Linked DNA regions of Bremerella alba. The protein of the gene in region 1 interacts with the protein of each later gene in a pairwise test. Links are inferred from orthologs where the notes say so. Each region holds a gene or a part of one and is shown on either strand. Other genes may lie near its edges. The genes, in order: dprA and recA.

Region 1 (7,730 bases):
GCCACTTACTTAGTGAATCGAGACCATTGGCCGCGACGATTTTCTAGTGCTCGTCATGTAAGGCGACTCGTTTTCTTTGCCGCCAAAATAACGTTCGCCCTCTGGCCGAATCTTAGCGGAGTTCTCCCCGTGAGATAATCTGCTAGCCAAGGGCTGCAATTGAGACCTGCGTGCAACGCGCGACGTTTTTATTAAAAGCGGCAATTTGTGGCGTAATGACCAAGCCGTTTCCTGGGCAGCCAACTCGGCATATCCGAGAGTACCGGCGACCAAAAGCAAAAAACTTAGCGGCTGTAGCGAATCTGGGGCTTTCGCCTACGCTGGCGTAGTAAAAATACTGAAGATAACGCTGCCAATCCCCATCAGAGCAAACTTGCAATTGAGGGGATTTCGCTTGGAGTAGCCAAATATTAATGAGCAATGCATGAAGCTGGGTGGGCTCTCTTCAGTATTTTTTAATAGGACGAGTCGATCTAGCATAGGCAAGAAACCTTGACGAAAGCAAAAAATCTATGGATATTTAAGGTTCCCTCCTATCACTTCCGAGCGAAGTCTTAATTCCTGCCCATAGATTGTTGATTCGCCAAATCCCTTCGTATCCTCGCGAACCGGCCCCTTCTCAATAGGTACTGCTGATGAGATCTCTTCACTGCCACCTACTTTCTCTAAGCTTGGCGATGGCTTGCCTTGGCGTAACGGTTCAGGCATCCGAGCCCGCCGTGATGTGGGACTTTGGCACAGAAGAAGAAACGCCGCTAATTGCGCATGGGGGCGTCCATCGAGATGTCCCTGGCCCACGTCCTCCTGCGTATCCCGATTTTGATGCAACGAATACCGCAGTCAAGTTTGATGGTCGGGGTGCTTATTTTTCATATGACGATCCGGGCCATCTCAGTCCTTTTGACTTTACCAATGGCGATCCAATAACTATCGAGGCTTGGGTAAATGCTCGCGATCTGAAAGAGGGTGAAAACCTATACATCGTGGGCAAAGGTCGTACCGGGAATCCTGGCTTCGCTCCTGACAATCAGAACTGGGCTCTTCGACTCAGAGGTGTTAAAGGAAAAGCATGCCTTAGTTTCCTATTCGCGACACCCAGTAAAGGATCGGGATCACCTTGGCATCGATGGACAACAAGCGATGGTTTTATCCCGCGAACAGGTTGGCATCACGTTGCCGTCACCTATGAGTTTGGCAAACCCGAGAGCATCGAAGGTTGGATTGACGGTAAGCAACTCCCCGGCGTTTGGGATATGGGCGGACCTACGACGGTGGCTCCTGTGGTTGACGACGACAGCGTTTGGATCGGGTCTTCCATGAGAGGAAACGCCTCGAGTTCGTTCCGTGGGTATCTCGATGCCGTGGCCGTTCATCGTATTGCACTAGATGCTAACACGCTCAAGGCACGATTTAGTCGGGTGGGCGAAGCTCCGAAGCCTGAGCCGCCACCTGAATCGATGCCGAAACTCGGGAAGCTACCTGCGGATCGTGTGACGGTCACCTTTCACGAAGGAATGCCGTCCCACACGCGCTGGCTCGATTTCGATGAGGATTATCCTGCAGAAATTACCCGCTGGGAAACATCCGAGTTCCTCACGCCAAGGCTTCCTCAACGGTTTGACAGTTGGGGAATTCGAGATAGTTGGAAGGCACCAGTGCTTGTGAGAATGGCCGCCGATGTTTCATTGCCCGAAGGAGAACAAACCTTACTGCTCCGTGCACGCGGTTTAAGCCGACTATGGGTAGACGGTAAGCTTGTCGCAAAGACTGGCGCCTTGCAAGGATCGCCAAGCGGTGAGGAGCCGATCACTCCGGTTGCCGATCCGCCGCTGCCAGGTCATCGGATCAAGCAGCATCGTCTTCACGAGCAGACAGGCACATTTCTGGTTAGTAAGAAAGGGATGCACCGTGTTGTTGTCGAGACGATGGCAGGTGGAAAGAAGTTTCGTGCTGAGCCTGGCGAATTTACTGTCGCGATCCTTTCCCCTGAAGGTAAACTATACCACGTGCTAGGTCCGGCCGAAGGCCCAGACGCTCCACTCCCGTTGACGGATGAAGCGTTCGAAGGGGCTCTCACACGCATCGAGACTTCACTGTCATCGCACGACGACCATTCTCGCCGCGAGGCTGCCATCTCACGCGATCGGTTTTGGGGAAAACGCCATCAATTGGCCCAGCAGTGGGTCCAAAATAACCCGGGGCCAAATCTTCCTGAGCACTCGGAAGCGATAAGTCCCATCGACGCATTCGTCGCGGATCGTATTCAAGATGCCAAGTCAGCATCTAAGGGAACATCACCGGAAGAAGCGAAGCATTTTCATTCGGAAGTTCTTCCAATTTTACGAAGCGAATGCTTCCGTTGTCATAGCGAAAAGGATTCCGGCGGTCTTCAGTTAAATTCACTCGAGATGGCGGTCTTTGGTGGTAACTCGGGGCCTGCAATTGTGCCTGGCGATGCGACTTCTAGTGAATTGATGGCTCGAATTCAGCACAAAGATGCCGATATGCGGATGCCCCCAACAGGCCAACCGCTCAGTCCGGAACAGATCAAGACCCTGGAAGCGTGGATCAACGCTGGGGCAAAATGGCCCGAGTTACCACTTTCTCCTGAGGAAACGGAGTTCTCGCCAATTGTCAGCGATGCTAAATTCATTCGCCGGGCTTATCTTGATACGGTGGGAATCATACCTACAGAGGAAGAGGTTCGTCTCTTTCTAGAAGAGGACTCACCGAACAAACGCGCCAAGTTGATCGATCGCCTACTTGCCGATCCGCGATGGGCCGATCATTGGGTAAGCTATTGGCAAGACGTATTGGCCGAGAATCCAACACTGATCAACGCAACGCTCAATGCCAGCGGCCCTTTTCGTTGGTTCCTGCACGATGCCTTGCGCGATGATAAATCGCTTGACCGTATGGTCACCGAATTGATGATGATGCGAGGCAGTTCCGAAGACGGTGGTAGCGCTGGGTTTGCCAAAGCGGCGCAGAATGATTCGCCCTACGCTGCGAAAGGTCATGTCGTCGCTAACGCATTCCTGGGAATTGAACTGCAGTGTGCCCGTTGTCATGACTCTCCGTATCACAGCACAACGCAAGAAGATCTATATGCACTTGCGGCAATGTTTGCCAGAAAGCCGCTTTCCGTTCCTAAATCAAGCTCTGTGCCGGTCGCATTCTTCGAGAGCCAGGATCGTGAACCGCTAATTCAAGTGACCCTTAAACCCGGCCAGGCGGTCAAACCACAGTGGCCGTTCTCGGAGGTCACTGGCATTCAAGACAATGAAGCTTTGGCTACCTATCTCGAAAACGAAAAGGATAGCCGCGAGCGCTTAACAGCGTTGGTTACCGCTCCAGAGAATGAACGCTTTGCCGAGGTTTCCGTGAATCGTATTTGGAGGCGACTTATTGGTGCTGGAATTGTAGAGCCACCGCACGACTGGGAAGGAACCAAGCCTAGCCATCCGGAACTGCTAAAGTGGTTGGCCCGTGACTTCGTCGCACATGGATATAGCGTCAAGCATACTACGCGATTAATCATGAACTCGAATCTTTACCAACGCAAGGCAACCGGAAACCAGCAGGCCGCCGATCCCACGCGACGCTTGTTCAATGCACCTCAGCGTCGCCGGATGACAGCCGAACAGATCGTTGACTCGTTTCATGCAGCGGCCGGCAAGGAAATAGATGTCGAAACCCTTACGCTCGACCCGGACGGGAGACGACCGGCAAGCAACCGAAACAACCTCGGACGCGTTGAGCGAGCCTGGATGCTGGCGAGCATCTCTAACGAGCGTGACCGGCCAAGTCTGACGCTTCCCCGAGTTTCAGTCGTTGATGACGTAATGGTCGCGTTTGGCTGGTCGGCCGAACGTCAGATTCCACGCACCGATCGCGAAGACGAACCGAATATTCTTCAACCGGCAGTCATCGCTAACGGCACAATGACCGTTTGGCTTACCAGGGCTTCCCACGACAGCCCTCTAGCTGACTTGGCGGTCAATGCGAAGTCTCCGGGGCAGTTGGTCGATTCGGTATTCTTGCGGTTTCTAAGCCGATTGCCAAGTGACCAGGAACGTGAGTTGTTTGTAGAGGCACTTCGACAGGGCTTCGATCAGCGGCTTGTTCCCAAAAGTCAGATCAAGCATCCGGAACCCCTTGAGCGACTTCCTCAAGTAACTTGGTCCAACCATTTGCGGTCGGAAGCGAATACGATCCAGCAGGAACATGCTCGCCGGGCGAGAGTGGGACCTCCTAGCGACCCACGACTTCAGCCGCAGTGGCGTGAAGTCTATGAAGACATGGTGTGGAGTGTTGTCAATTTGCGAGAATTTGTTTGGATGCCCTAGCAGCTTTTAGTTTTCGCAAGCGATTCAAACCACTAATAATAAGCGGATTCAAATGAGCAATATTTACAAAAACTCAGGCGTCAATCGACGACAATTCCTTGCTGCTTCGGCAGCCACAGCCATGGCTACCTCCGTTGCTGGTGCCATGCCTCATGCAAACCCAGTTAGTGGCCAAGCCGAACACGTCATCTCCATATGGCTTGGCGGCGGCATGGGGCAGATCGATACGTTCGACCCGAAGGCCAAAGGGGATCCAAAATCTCGGAAACCGGGTGCTTATTACGATGCCATCCCGACATGTGTCGATGATGTTCAGGTTTGCGAGCATCTTTCGAAGATGGCCCCCATCATGGATCGCGTGACCGCTGTTCGTACGGTAAATCATGCGGTCATCGACGAGCACGCCGCAGCATCCAACTGGATGCATGTAGGTCGGCCGGTCAGTGGAACCGTAGTCTACCCATCGCTTGGCTCGATTATCTCCCACGAGCGTGGTGCCGCATCGGATGGTGTGCCGGCTTACGTTCTGATCGGATATCCAAATGCGACACGCGGGCCTGGCTTCTTGGGTGCTCAGCACAGTTATCTCTATCTGACAGACACCGGGCGCGGCCCGGCAGGTCTCTCTCCTCCTTTGGGCGTGGATCACGATCGTCAGCAGCGTCGCGATAGTTTCCTGTCGAAGCTTCGCGACCTCCAGCCAGACACAAGGGAGACCGTCTTGAAGGATTACGAGGCAACCATTGACCTAAGTAGAAAGCTTAGTGGTCCCGAATTCATAAGCAGTTTTGACCTCAACCAAGAGGCGTCTGACCTACGAGAAGGATACGGTGGAGAGTTCGGTCAGCGGTGCTTGTTGGCTCGGCGTCTGGTCGAACGAGGAGTTCGATTCATCGAGGTCTCGCACAACCTCAACTTTTTGAATGGCGCCGGTTGGGACGTCCACAACGGCGGCATTCTTGAGCAGCACAAGTTGATTCAGGAACTCGACAGGGCGGTAGCGGCGTTAATTCTCGATCTTGAACAACGGAAGATACTTGATAAGACGCTGATTGTGATCACAACAGAGTTCGGTCGACCGCCGGAATTTGACAGTGGTGGGGGACGGGGACACCAAGGGTCGGCATTTACGTGCGTGTTGGCTGGCGGTGGACTGAATCACTCTGGTGCCTATGGTCAGACTGACGAACTTTCAAAGAAGATTGTCAGCGATCCTGTTTCAGTCCCGGACTTCTTCGCGACTATTCACGCGGCAATGGGCATCGATTATGGGAAGTCGCTTTACAATGGCGATCGCCCTGTTCCAATCACCGATGGCGGCCAACCCATCAAGGCCTTGTTTGCTTAGCGATTCACGTTTAAGCAATTCGCTGCACGGTCGTGCCGTTAGTCCGCACAATAAGTCGTTTCATTTCTAAGATGCTAAGCGTGGACAACACGCGGTGCACCGGCAACTTAGATCGCGCCACGAGTGCATCCAAAGACATCGGTGCCAGATCGATGTGCTGAAGAACCTGCTGTTCCTGATCGTTCAGTTTTAGCTCTGCCGGCTGAATAACGGTCTGGGCTTGCGAAATTTGTAGCGGTTTCTGAAGTGGACCGAGTTGCTCAATTACGTCGTCGACCGACTGAACAAGCGTAGCGCCATCACGGATCAGGCTATTCACTCCTCGCGCGACGGGGTTGTCAATTTGTCCAGGCAATGCGAAGACCTCGCGATTCTGTTCCATTGCCATGCGAGCTGAAATTAATGCTCCACTTCGCGTTGCGGCTTCAATAATGACGACTCCTAAACTCATCCCGGTAATCAAGCGATTACGCTGTGGAAATGCTCCGGCGATGGGGCTTACCAAAGGTGCCGCTTCGCTGACGATTGCTCCGCTGCCGGTAACTTCTTCGGCAAGGTCCACGTGTTCCGGCGGATAAATTTTCGAGACACCCCCTCCTAGAAAAGCAATCGTTCGTCCTTTGGCCTTGATCGCCCCGCGATGAGCCGCAGCATCGATTCCACGGGCCAGCCCGCTGACAATGGTGAAGCCGGCTTTTGCCAATTCATAACCGAAACGCTCGGCCTGCTTTTTGCCATAGTGGGTGGCATGTCGAGTTCCCACTATGGCCACGGCCAGTTCGTCACAGGGGAGAATCTCACCTTTGACAAACAGCAAAGTGGGCGGATCAGCGATTTCACAAAGAAGCTCTGGGAAGCTATCGGAGGATCGAGTCAAAATTTGTATGCCGAAGTCTCTGCAATGCTCCAGTTCGCTCTGCACATCGAACTGACTGGCGGAAACAATTGTTTTAGCAACTTTAGGACCAATGCCAGACACTGCCTGAAGCTGGCTAGAAGTTGCTGCCATCGCAGCAGAAAGCGACCCGAAATAAGATTGAAGTGCCTGAACTTTTGCAGGACCAATTCCGGAACTGAGTGCTAGGCGTAAAGCGGCTATAAACTCAGGATCTTGCAGCGTATTATCGTCGACGGAACTCATTCGAGCAGGCACCTTGGAGACTGGATTTGAGTCCGCCATTATAGGGGGTGCTGGCTGGGTGTCGAGAAGATTATCGCGTCACTAACTCGCGTATCCGTCTGTCCAGGCTTCCATGGCGACCGCAGACGGAACGTCTGACGTGAGCACGACTTTTCCAAAACAGTGCGGAACGATGAATCTTAGCTTGCCGTGTTCCACTTTCTTGTCGCGCTGCATGACAGATAAGATGGCTTCTTCATTTAACTTCGGCACATCGACCGGCAACTCAAGTGCGGTCAGAAGATTGTGTTGCCGCTGGGTCGCCTCCGAGTTGAACACGCCAAGTTTCTCACCCAGTCGAGATGCGCACAGCATCCCTACCGCAACGGCCTCGCCGTGGAGGTATTCACCGTAGCCGGACACCGTTTCCAACGCATGGCAGTAGGTGTGGCCGTAGTTAAGTATCGCACGCAGTCCAGTCGTTTCGCGTTCATCTTCGGCGACAACTTGGGCTTTCAATTCACAGCTTCGCGCGACAATCTTCTGGAGCACGGTCGAATTGCGATTAAGAATCGGTTGAACATTCGCTTCGAGAAACTCGAAAAATTCCGGATCCAAAATCACTCCGTACTTCACAACTTCCGCCAGACCAGATAGGTACTCGCGTCGTGGAAGCGTCTCCAGTACGGCTGTATCGATCAGCACGCCTTGGGGTTGCCAGAAACAACCCACGATATTTTTCGCAGCCGGTAGATTGATACCAACTTTCCCACCCACACTACTGTCGACCTGAGCAAGTAGTGTGGTCGGAATCTGAAAGAAATCGAGTCCGCGGGTCATGGTTGCGGCAATGAAGCCGGCCAGGTCACCGATCACGCCTCCCCCCAGGGCCACCACAATCGACTTACGATCG
Region 2 (7,572 bases), on another replicon or contig:
GATTGCAACGATTGCTAGACCGACTTCTGATCTCGTCCCTTAATACGTAAAGCACGTCGGCACTGTTTACGCGAACAAGCTCTTCGCCAACTCTTCCGCCTTAGCCATTGCCGTAGGAATCTGAGCCGCGTACTTACCACCGGCTTGCGCCATGTCAGGTCGACCGCCCCCCTTACCGCCAACGAGTGCCGCAGGCTTCTTAACCCAATCGCCTGCCTTTTTGCCGCTATCCACAAGCGTCTTGCTGAGCCCAGCCACGATGGTGACTTTGCCTTCTTCGGCGGCCGCAAACAGCATCACAGCCGACGATTCGGTGCTCTTGCGAATCTGGTCGATCAGCTGTCGCATGAGGTTAGCATTGGCACCTGGGACGTCGGCGACGACGACGCTCACCTTGCCGACCATGGTGGCTTTGGCCAGAAGGTCGTCACCGGAAAGCGTGCCGGACTTCTCGCGTTCGGCCAGCTGATGCTTCAGCTTATCGACTTCGTGATAGAGCGTTTCGACTCGTTCGGCTGACTCAAACAGCGGGCTGTTAAGCAGTCGGGCCGACTCTTTCAGCATCTCTTTGCGGTGGTAGTAATCGACATCGGCGCCGCTGTACGGTTTGACCGCAGTGGGGGCCTTAGGCGTTTTGCCACTGCCGTTGACTGCTTTCTTCAGGTCGCGAATGTACCCGGTCAGGCTGCGGACCGCTTCAGGAATGCTGGGCACATCGCACTTGAGCGTCTTGGCCATAGTATCTAGGGAGTGATCGACCTTCTCGCGATACTCTTTCGCCTTTTCGCCGGTCAAAGCGATGATGCGCCGCACGCCGGCCGAGACGCTTTCTTCGCTGATGACTTCAAACGCTTCGACCTGCCTGGTATCGGTCAGATGCGTCCCGCCGCATAGCTCGCGGCTGAAATCACCCATGGTAACCATACGGACCGGGTCGGGGTATTTCTCGCCGAACAGCATCATCGCGCCCAGTTCCCGGGCCTTGGCCAGGGGCACCGTTTCCCATTTGACCGTGCCGCCGTCGACAACTTTTTCGTTCACGTCGGTTTCGATGGTGGTCAGTTGATCGAGGGCGATCGGTTCCATGTTGGTGAAGTCGAAACGCAGGAGGTCGTCTTCCACCTTCGAGCCCTGCTGCTGGGCGTGCGAACCGAGCGTATTCTGCAGCGCGTGATGCAAAATGTGCGTGGCCGAGTGAGCCCTTTTGATGGCCGCACGTCGGGAGGTATCGACTTCAGCTTTGGCGGTGCCGTCGGTGGTAATGGCCCCCTTGGTCAGGTAGCCTTCGTGCAGAAAGAGATCGCTATCCTTCTGCGTGTCGGTAACGATGAACTCGAAGTCGTTGGAATAGATTCGACCGGCGTCGCCGACCTGCCCACCTGATTCTCCGTAGAACGGCGTCTTGTCGAGCACGACGATTAGCTTGTGCTCTGGGCCGGTCGTGTCGCACTGGTCGACCAAGTGCGATTCTTCATCTCCCTCGTGGGCAGTGACGATTCCCTTGATGGTCACCTCGGTGACTTCGTTTTCGTAGCCGACGAAATCGGTAGAGCGAACCGAATTCTTGAGCGACTCAATCGGACCGGTTTCGAAAAGCTTGACCTGATCGCCGCCAGATCGCTCGCCGAATTCTTCCATTGCCTTTTTGTAGCCGACCCAGTCGAAGGTGAAGCCATGTTCGATGGCGACTTGCTCGAACAGTTCTGGCGGGAAGCCGAACGTTTGGTAAAGCTCGGCCGCTTCGTCCCCGTTGACCACCGTCCGATTGGCCGAACGCATGCCGGCAAAGATTTTGTCGCTACGGGCAATGCCGTCGTCTAAAGAGTGGTGGAAGTTCTCTTCCTCGCTCTTGATGACGTTTTTCACACGTGTGACGGAGTCTTGTAAATCTGGATACGGTGTCTTCATCATCTCGACGATTTTGTCGACCAGTTGGTAAGCAAACGCATGATGAATGCCCATCTGGTGACCATCGAGGACCGCACGGCGAAGCAAGCGGCGGATGACGTACTTCTCTTTATTGGCGCCAGGGTAGACATTCTCGTGGACGGCCATGGTGCAAGCGCGGATATGATCGGTAATGCGGCGCAGGCGGCGGCCTTCGTCGGAATCGGGATTGTACTTCACGCCGCAGATTTCACCTGCCGCTTCCACGATCGGACGCAGGATATCGATGTGGTAGTTGGTGGTGACGCCTTGCAGGGTGGCGGCGGTTCGCTCAAGCCCCATACCGGTGTCAATGTTCTTACTGGGGAGCGGTTCGAGGTTATCTGGCGGATCTCCCACGCGATTGAACTGCGTGAAGACGAGATTCCAGATCTCGACCTTCTTGCCATCTTCGGGCGTGAAATAAATTTCACTACACGGACCGCAGACCCCATCGGGGCCTTGGCTGGGAGCGCTGGCTGGCCAGAAGTTTTCGTCTTCGTCGAGGCGCTCGATACGATTGAACGGCAGGCCAATCTTTTCGTGCCAGATGTTGGCCGCTTCGTCGTCATCTTTGTAGACGGTGACGCTCAACTGCTGGGGATTCAGCGCGAGCCATTTTTTGTCGGTCAGAAATTCCCATGCCCAGTGGATCGCTTCTTCTTTGAAGTAATCGCCGAAGCTGAAATTGCCCATCATCTCGAAGAACGTATGGTGATAGGCGGTGCGACCGACGTTGTCGATGTCGCCGGTGCGCAGGCACTTCTGGCAGGTCGTGGCCCGGGTAAAATCGAGTTTCACACGACCGAGAAAGTGATCCTTAAACTGGTTCATCCCCGCCGGAGTGAACAGTACCGAAGGGTCCCACGTGGGAACCAGAACGTCGCTCGGGCAACGTGTGTGTCCTTTGGTCTCGAAAAAGCTGAGGTACTTTTCGCGTAGTTCGTCGGTTTTCATTGGGAAACTAGTTTTCAGTGTTCAGTTTTTAGTGTTTCGGCAGAAAGCGAGAGCCACTGCTTCTTCCCCAATCATTGGGACACAAGTCCTTCATGATAAGTTCTTTGCCAATTTGGGCAAAGGTGACTGGTTCGCTCTAAAATAGGGGTCTCGCAAGAACCAAAACAAGGCCGGCCGCCCCCTGTGCTGGGGCAGCCGACCTCAGAACCCTGTTTTAGTAACGCAAAGATACGATGAAGGCAAATCCCGGGGAGGAATTTTGCCCGATCTACTTGCGTAGAGTGCGAGGAGCGAATCGGATCATCGAAATGGTTAGTCAAGTCGTAAAGACGGCCCCGCTGCAAGGACCGCGTAGGAAACCTGCCCGAGAGGGCGGGTCGTCTGTTACAAATCTTCTTCGGGTGGCATCTCGCCGTCGTCTTCCGCGTCGGGGACCGGGACCACCATCGGTTCGATCTCCGCCAGCACTTTTTGCTTGATTTCCTCGGTAAGTTCTGGATTCTCGACCAGGAAGACCCGGGCCTTTTCCTTACCTTGGCCCAATTGAATGTCGCCATAACGGAACCAAGCCCCGCTACGAGCGACCACTTTGTGGGTAATCCCCAGATCTAGTACGTCCCCTTCATAGCTGATGCCGTCTTTGTGCATCATGTCGAACTCGGCGATGCGAAACGGCGGGGCGACCTTGTTTTTGACGATCTTCGTACGAACGCGCTGCCCGACCACATCTTCGCCGTCCTTCAGCTGTCCGATGCGGCGAACATCGATTCGACACGACGAATAAAACTTCAAGGCCCGGCCACCAGGGGTCGTTTCAGGGCTGCCGAACATCACGCCGACCTTCTCGCGGATCTGGTTGATGAAGACCACGCAGGTCTTTGATTTGGCGATCGCTCCGGTCAGCTTACGCATCGACTGACTCATTAAACGGGCCTGAAGGCCGACATGTGAGTCACCGATTTCACCGTTGAGTTCCGCCTTAGGAACCAACGCTGCGACCGAGTCGACCACGATGATATCCACAGCGTTCGATTTGACGAGCATCTCGGTGATTTGCATTGCTTCTTCACCGCTCGATGGCTGGCTTACCAGCAGGGTTTCCAGTTGAACGCCCAGCTTCTTGGCCCAACTTGGGTCGAGTGCGTGTTCGGCGTCAACAAACGCGGCAATTCCGCCCATTTTTTGGGCTTGGGCAACCGCGTGCAGGGCAAGCGTCGTTTTACCGCTGGATTCTGGGCCGAACATTTCAATAATTCGACCGCGTGGAATTCCTTTGCCACCGAGGGCCAAGTCGAACGAAAGCGATCCAGTCGGGATCCCTTCGATCACCTTATGATTGTTGCCCAGGGGCATGATGGCCCCCTCACCAAACGACTTTTCGATTTGCGCGAGGGTCGTTTTCAGGGTGTTATTCCCGGCAAACACGTCCTTCTTGGCGTCCGCTCCCTTGGAAGCGGTGTCCTTTCCGGACGACTTTCTTTTGGCTGCCATTTTACCGTTGCTCTTGGTTGCGACCGTGACCATTTCTCAGGGCTCCTTTATGGGGAAAGACTGCAGGTACTGCAAGCGGCCTGCAAGCCTAAGTGCACAGATGAACAGTGTACAAATTTGCATCGTCGATGCAATCTTGTTTCTGTGTTGTTTCTAGAAATAATGATCGGTGAAGCCCCTGACACGTTAGGTCCAGGGCCGGAAAAAAAACTCCAAACGACCGACAAATATGCGTAACACCTGCCACAGAAATGTGTTACGACTTGGGACACGTAGCTATACAAGGTAAGCGGGACACTTAACCAAGCGTGCCGCGTCCGATCAGAGTAAATTTGGGACCGGTGCGGTCCAGCTTGCTGGCAAAGATACAAACTTCTTTCACGTGGCACTGACCTATCGACAATTGGGCGTTTTCAGCCAGCAGTGCCTGGAGATCGTCGATTTTACCGCCTACGCGCTTGAGCCGCCCAAGCGTGAGATGAGGGTGATACTTTTTGCGAGAATCAGGCGGGAATCCGATCGCTGCCAGATTCTCAGTCAGATCTTCCTGAAGCGAAATCAGCTGCTCGGCCCCCGTGCTGGCACCAACCCAGAGTGTGCGAGGATTGTCGACGTCGGGAAATGCTCCGGTACCGAACATCTCGAGTTCGAAGGGCGCATGCTCGGCTGCGATCTCAATGGTTTTCCTCGAGATATCGACCACGTCTTGGCCAGTAACATCGCCCAAAAAATTGGTCGTGATATGTAAGTTTTCTGACTCGACCCACTTCACATCCGTCTCAGCGGCCGAGAGCTTTTTCATCAGCTTCTCGGCCCGGCGACGGACATCCGAGGAAATTCGCACGGCCAGAAAACAGCGAGTCGCTTCCATCAAGCAGTACGCCTTCGGAGTAGTAGAAGAGTTAGAACGTAAGCATCTGACGATATTGGGCGAAACGACCGTCGATTTCATCGCGGCTTGTGCCCTGCAAGCGATCCATGCTGAAGTCTTCGACGATGAAGCTGGCCACGACGGTTCCGTAAGCCATGGCTTCCTTGAGGGTCTTCGGATCGAAGTCGTTCTGTTCGGCCAGGTAACCCATCATGCCGCCGGCGAAGCTGTCGCCGGCACCGGTCGGATCGACCACTTGCGGCGTTGGGAAGGCAGGCATCACGTAGGTTTCTTTTTCCGAGAAGAACATCGCACCATGCTCTCCCTTCTTCAAAACCACGAATTTTGGCCCCATTTCCAAAACCTTCTGGCCGGCTTTGACTAGGTTTTCTTCCTGGGTCAAGAGTTTGGCTTCGCTGTCGTTAAGGACCAGGCCGTCGATACGGCTGAGCAACTTCATGAGTTCGTCGCGTTCGATCTCGATCCACAAGTCCATCGTATCGGCCACTACCAGACGCGGGCCAGTCATTTGATCGAGCACCTTCAACTGGGTTGCCGGCGCGCCATTGGCCAGAAACACGAATGGGCAGCGGGTCGCTTCCTCGGAAAGGGTCGGGCTGAAGTTCTCCAGCACGTTCAGATGAACTTCTAACGTATCACGGTCATTCATATTGTCGTGATACTTGCCGGTCCAGCGGAAGGTCTTGCCCCCCTTTTCGACTTCGATGCCGGTCGTATCGATGCCACGCTCCGAGAAAAGCTTGGTATGCTCTTCTTGCCAGTCTTCGCCCACGACCCCCACCATGCGGACGCCGCTGAAAAAGCTGGCGGCATAGGAAAAGTGGGTTGCCGATCCGCCGATGATGTTTTCGCGAACTTCAGTGGGCGTATGAATCGAATCGATGGCGATGGAACCGACGACCAAAAGTGACATGGGGGCGTCTTTCGTTTTAGCGTGAGCAGTGGAAAATCATTTTCAACCGATGCGATGTTCCGACCCAACGATGGGAAGTTCTCCCTGTCTGGGCCATAATGAACCTCGCAAACGCCCCATTATCGGGGAATTCGCTTCGACTGCAACGTACCGCATGAAACCAAATCGGCATTGTGGTCATTTTCTTGTGGCGTCCTGAACCCCTTCATATTCGCTCGATTGCCTCGAAAGGTCGGAAAATTGCCTTTTCGCTCTGCCCTGCTCTGCGTGTTAATTTCCGCCTGCGTTTTCTATTCGTTCGCTTATGGTGACGAAGAAAAGCGGTTTGTGGCTCTGCTGGAAGATGGCCGAGTGGTAGAAGACGACGTCCTACGCAACTGGTATTCCGGCAATGCGATGCCGCAGTTGGCTGGGCAAAGCTTGATCAACGGGGGTAATCCCATGCGGTGGATGGTGGACCGCTCGTTGGGTCCTGCCGAGATGCCCAACGCCTACATCGAGCTTTTCTCAGGGGATCGCATTCCAGGGCATCCCGATGCCTATGCGGCCGAAGGGGTCGAATATCAGGCCGACGTGCCTGAGCATTTTCTGATTACACCCAGCTTTCCGTTTCGCCGGTCGACCAACTCGCGTTACCGCTCTGATATACGAGTCCGTCGCGACTTCGTGCGGAAGATCGTCTGGGAACAGTTGCCTGCGTTGATCGATCGCCATGTTCCAGCGACGGTCTTTTTGAAAAACGGGCGTGAGATCACCTTCCGCGCAATTCGCTTCTCGGAAGCAGGCATTCACCTACTGGTCGAACGCGAGCGAATGTCGTTCGGCTTTCATGAAATTGCCGAACTACACCTGGAAGTAGAATCCCCCTGGCAGTCTCATTTGCGTGAACTGGCGATCCTCTTCCCCGGTGGCAAGGTCGCTCCGGCCGATCAGCAGAGATTGGTGCAATGGGAAACCTCGGACGGCCTGGTTGCCACCACTAGCGTGCAGCGTATCGATGCCGATTCGCGGGGAGACAACAACAACTCCGATCGTTGGGCGCATGGTATTCAGCCGGCCTGGTCGATCGATCCGATCTGGGTCGAGTGCCGCTCGACCTGGATGCGGAGAAGCTGGGCTTTCGACGAAATGCCCCTATTTCGCTTGCCATATCACGAGAGCCGCGATGGGGCCATGTTTTCCCGTAACGGTTTCTCAGCCCGCATCAACCGAGGGATTTTGGCAGGTACCGCCAAGAGTGGCGATCGCATCAGCGGGTGGAGTTTGGGTGTGATGGCCCCCAGCCGTTTGAGTTTTGCCTTGCCGCCGATTGCCACTGGGTTTCGCACTTCCGTTGGGATCGATCAGGCCGCGCATGACCGGGGCTGTATTGTCGGTCGCGTTTTCGTCTCGT

The links.
Region 2: the proteins of dprA (region 1) and recA interact in binary tests that used the Bacillus subtilis proteins (3 or more experiments, as listed by UniProt). The link is inferred for Bremerella alba from one-to-one orthologs.

Annotation. Positions count from the first base shown.
Region 1 is NZ_JABRWO010000006.1:175,755-183,484, forward strand. The notes cover bases 4,774-7,730. They hold dprA (DNA-processing protein DprA), read right to left. Parts: upstream 6,839-7,730; coding sequence 5,708-6,838; downstream 4,774-5,707. Other genes in these bases: HOV93_RS11850 (DUF1501 domain-containing protein), read left to right, coding at 4,774-5,697; aroB (3-dehydroquinate synthase), read right to left, coding at 6,920-7,730. In the rest of the region: HOV93_RS11845 (DUF1553 domain-containing protein), read left to right, coding at 636-4,349; more of HOV93_RS11850, read left to right, coding at 4,402-4,773. UniProt on the Bacillus subtilis protein: Protein that helps load RecA onto ssDNA during transformation. Binds cooperatively to circular ssDNA, is able to bridge different segments of DNA. Favors the loading of RecA onto SsbA- or SsbB-coated ssDNA and formation of RecA-DNA filaments.
Region 2 is NZ_JABRWO010000012.1:173,255-180,826, forward strand. The notes cover bases 2,338-5,136. They hold recA (recombinase RecA), read right to left. Parts: upstream 4,408-5,136; coding sequence 3,268-4,407; downstream 2,338-3,267. Other genes in these bases: alaS (alanine--tRNA ligase), read right to left, coding at 2,338-2,883; thpR (RNA 2',3'-cyclic phosphodiesterase), read right to left, coding at 4,673-5,136. Also shown: more of alaS, read right to left, coding at 67-2,337; more of thpR, read right to left, coding at 5,137-5,245; HOV93_RS20395 (PfkB family carbohydrate kinase), read right to left, coding at 5,277-6,179; HOV93_RS20400 (hypothetical protein), read left to right, coding at 6,420-7,572. UniProt on the Bacillus subtilis protein: Multifunctional protein involved in homologous recombination, DNA repair and competence.